DNA from 2 places in the Desulfatiferula olefinivorans genome. Region 2 is predicted to be linked to the other one. Evidence: riboswitches for the same ligand, from Rfam matches in the RefSeq annotation. Region 2 holds a riboswitch; the other holds the start of a gene.

Region 1 (2,198 bases), on a different contig from region 2:
CATGCCGACGGCGACCCGGGCCCGGTTCACATGATCAAACGACAGATCCATGGGCCTGTTCTCCACAATCGCCCGGGGCAGGACGTTTCGCGCGGAGTCGGCGAATTCTTCGGCATAGATCCGGGCCGACAGCCAGGATACAAAATCACCCAGATGGACGCCGGAACGGCAGGTCAGCCCGCAGGGAAAAGTCAGAAGCCGCCCGTTACGCACGGCATCGGCATCACGAAACCCCTCTCTTTCAAACAGGCTCCCTGCGGTGGTGAGATCGTCCCCGCAGCCGTAAATCACCTGGGGATTGAAGGCCGAGAATTCCTCAGGAGTCACCGGGACCACGTTCCCGGCTTTTCCGAAGTCCGGGGCGATGCCCCCGGCGGCCCGGATCATCTCATTTTGAAAGGAATCGTTGCCCGGCGTCATGACCTGATCCCGCCCCATGAGACGCATCACGCGCAGCCGTTTATTCACGGGAATCGACGCCGTCTTGCGGGCAATGACCTCCAGCTGCCTGCGATTTTTATCGATCAGCGCCCGGGCCTTACCGCCGCGATCGAAGAGCGTGCCCATCATTTCCAGGTGCCGGAACGCATCGTTCATCATCCGGGTGTCGAGTACGCAGACCGGCACGGTATCGCCGATCCGGTCGATCAGTATCTTCTGAAACGACGAGGCGATGATAAGATCCGGCCCAAGGGCCGTCACCTTATCAAACGAAGGCCGGGTGAAGCCGCCCACCACCTGTTTGCCCACGGCGCCTTGGAGATCGCCGCTATGCACGGTCAGGCCAATCACATGGCTGTCCGCCCCGAGGGCAAAGATCATCTCCGCCGCCGAGGGCACCAGGCACACGACCTTCCGAGGCGGCTCGTCGAAACGGATGACGTTTCCCGTATCATCCGTAACGGATAACGGCCCGGCCCCGACAACGCCGGACCAACCCAGTATAAACGCAAAAACGACAGCCGCCGGCCATGTAACATAAGGGTTTGAGTGCATTTTACATCTCCTGCTCTGATATGGGGTGATTCACAACGGCTGTCCGGAAATAAAAATCCCCGGACCGATACGGTTTCGATCCGGGGATGTCCCTTTTTATCCGAATGGATCGGGCCGGGCACTTCCCAGTGCGTTCGGCACCCTGGTTCGGGCAGGTCTTCTGACTCTCGGATCATCCGATGGGGCCGCCCCTTCCCGGGCCATGTTCTGCCCAGTGGTCTCGCGCGGCCGTCGTCCCCGATCACAGCGGTGGGCCCGTCCCCGTTTTTCACGGGGTTCCCTTTCAAGCTCTTAAAAAGCACCCGAACCCTTTTTCCTCCTATTCATACCCCATGGCCCAATTAAGTCAAGGAGCAAGATCAGAGGCGCTTTTTTGCGCTTCAAGGGGCGGTGATTAAACCCACAGCCGTGCAATAAAACGTTGCTTTTTGAGATCATTCTGATAATTTAAAAAATCTATTTTAAGCATAGAAAGTGTTCTTTAATAATATCAAATTGTTACAACGGCGGCATCATTGTTTCACACAACGGATGATGTCCCTGCAAGCGGATTCGGTCCCGTTTTTCACAGACCGTGATCCCATCAAACCGATTCGGCCATGACCCCGGCCCTGCGCCGAAGGTCTCGACCAGAGCCTTTCATCTCTTCATTCAACAATCCCCACGTCATTTCCGCGCCGAATCACACCGTTTTCAAAACCCATGATTAAAAGATATAACTAATTAAAATAAAAGGAGATTAAGATGGATCGAGGCGAGGATAGAAAAAAAACAAGAAAACTTGTCATCGAGGGAGGCCAAAAAGCGTTCACCAAAAACCTCTCGGTCCCCAACCCCGTCCCGGAAAACGCCATTGAAAAGGTCAGCGACATTCTAAGGTCAGGCGAACTGTTTCGATATGCCTGCGACCACCCGTCAGAATCGGAAGCCGCCCTTTTGGAAAGGGATTTTGCCCGGTATATCGGCTCGACCTATGCCCTGGCGGTCAACTCCTGTTCCAGCGCCATTTTCATTTCCCTGCTCTGCGCAGGCCTCGAGCCCGGCGACAAAGTCCTTGTTCCGGGATTCACCTTCACCGCCGTTCCGAGCAGCATCATCCACGCAGGGGGCGTTCCCGTCCTGGTCGAATGCAACCCGAATTACACCTTGAACACCGATGACCTGGAACAAAAAATTGCCGATGATACACGGTTCCTGATGCT
Region 2 (2,198 bases):
GCCCGCCTCGACCATGTCCGCCAGGACCGACAGGTGCCCATCGGAAAGGCCCTGTTCCTCATCGGTCACCAGCCCCAGATGCCGCTCAGGCATGACAACGGCCTGATTCCGGTCAATGCCGCCCAGACAGGGCATGGCCACATGGCCGTCAAGGGCCTCGGTCAGCATGGTCAGATGGGCGGGGCTGCCCACCCGGTTGAAGACCACCCCGGCAAACCGAAGATCCGGATCGAAGCCCTCGAACCCCTTGACCAGGGCGGCCCCGCTCCGGGCCATGCTGCGGGCGTCCACCACCAGCACCACCGGCAGGCCCAGCCACTTGGCCATCTGTGCCGTGGAACCGGCCTCGGTCCTGCCGTCAAACCCGTCATACAGCCCCATGACCCCTTCGACCACGGCAATATCCGCATCCGATGACACCCGTTCGAACAGGGCTTTGTTATAGTCCCGGGACAGCATCCAGCCGTCCAGGTTGCGGCTGACCCGTCCCGCCGCCCGCCGATGATGCCCCGGATCGATGTAATCCGGCCCCACCTTGAACGGAGCCACACGAAGCCCCCGCCGCCTGAAAAGGGCCATCAGCCCCAGGCTCACCGATGTTTTTCCGCAACCGCTGTGGGTTCCGGCGATAATCAGTCCCCGCGCCATATCAAACAAATGCCTTTCGCAATAAATCGCCCCCTTCAACGCTGAAGGGGGCGAAAACCACATCATCCCCGCAGACGCAGGGACCGCCCGGTCAGGGCCACCTCTCCGGTTTCGGTAAACCGGCCCATCACGCAGATGATCCGCTGCATCCCCCGGGCGCTCAGGGCAAAGTCCGCATCGTACACGTCATGATACCCCCGGGTCTTCGAAATCCAGGCCACCTTGTCGGCCTTGACGTCCAGATGTAAAGGAACGGGTTTCGATTCCGGACAAAACCCCTGGGGTTCGTCCCCTGCCATGTAAATAATCACACCGGTTTTCATAAAACGCCTCCTTTGATCCGATACGCAGGAGGCATGCCGTGACGCCCCCTGCTCTGTTAAGAACAAAAGGGCTGCACCCAGCTTACTTGACCCTTTTTCACCATTGTCCGGCCCGGACGCTCCGTTCATCCGCGAAGCAAAAGGGCCACATGATGGGGCAGGTATTCTGACTCTCCCGCCATTCAGACGGCCTTCCCATTCCGTGCCCGAAACAGTGACGCGCAAGGTCTGAACAGCTCCCGTTTTCAAACGGGCGGGGATCACAGCGGCGGGACCGTTCCCGATTTTCACGGGATTCCCTTCCCCCATCACAAAACCAAAAAAATCCCGCAACGACGCAGGCCGTTGCGGGATTTCCGTATTCAATCCCAAAACCCGACGCCGCCCCCATGGTCCTCGAGGAGACGGCCGAATGTCCAGGCAGGTCTTCTGACTTTCCCTCCTTGCCGGCGGCCTTCCCGACCTGATCATCGGTCAGTGGCAGAGGTTGCGGACAAGGTTCCTTAGTTAAAAGGCAGGATCACAGCGGCGGGCCCGTCCCCGACTCTCACGGGGTTCCCTTTCGGCTTGACGGCACGTGACGGCAAGCACCTGAACATGTGAAAAATTAACCGAAGGATAGTGTTTCGGACAGAAAAAAGTCAAGGATTATTCCGCCATGAACGCGGAGCCATGCCTGGGCCTACGCGTGGTGTGACACAGCCTGACGCCGTGCACCATGACATGCCAGAAAAGAGCCCCGGCTCTTTTCCTTCGTGCCCTTCGTGAGCTTCGTGGTCAAACACTTAAACCACCCGGTCGCTGCGCTCCCTGAAGGACACGAAGAGCGCGAAGGAAAAATGGTTTGTCACGTCTTGCCGCCTCCATCGTGAACGTGCTCGTGCTCGTGACCGTAAACGTGAACGGCATCAATCCGTCCCGCAAAATGAAGCCCATGTGTTTTGAAAAACATATCTGCGATTGCCTTGCCCGTTCGGTTTTGTCCTGTTGCTTTCTTCCGCCAAACAGGATAAATGAATATGGCGTTATAAAAACAACAATTTAAATTAAGCCGAGGTTTCAAACCAAACCATGATCGATCACGCACTTGTAAAGAAAACGGCGGTGCTTTTTTCCGTTCAAACCCCGGACGTCAGCGATGAGGAAAACGAGGCCTCCCTCCTCGAACTCCGGCGTCTTTCGCAAACCATGGGTCTCGACGTCATCGCCACGCTGACCCAGCGCCGC

Evidence for each region. A riboswitch is a leader RNA that binds a small molecule or an ion and turns the genes downstream of it on or off. The one in region 2 is predicted to bind cobalamin.
Region 1: it holds a riboswitch for cobalamin, as region 2 does, so the genes downstream of both, ACYQ11_RS05565 (adenosylcobinamide amidohydrolase) here and ACYQ11_RS03195 (hypothetical protein) in region 2, are expected to answer to the same signal.

What each region holds. Positions count from the first base shown of each region.
Region 1 is NZ_BAAHXV010000005.1:29,507-31,704, reverse strand. Features, by position in the region: gene ACYQ11_RS05565 (adenosylcobinamide amidohydrolase) at 1-996, opposite strand, end outside; cobalamin riboswitch at 1,130-1,317, opposite strand; gene ACYQ11_RS05560 (DegT/DnrJ/EryC1/StrS family aminotransferase) at 1,741-2,198, shown strand, end outside.
Region 2 is NZ_BAAHXV010000003.1:4,554-6,751, reverse strand. Features, by position in the region: gene ACYQ11_RS03200 (cobyrinic acid a,c-diamide synthase CobB) at 1-648, opposite strand, end outside; gene ACYQ11_RS03195 (hypothetical protein) at 711-971, opposite strand; cobalamin riboswitch at 1,111-1,307, opposite strand; cobalamin riboswitch at 1,374-1,581, opposite strand; gene hflX (GTPase HflX) at 2,043-2,198, shown strand, end outside.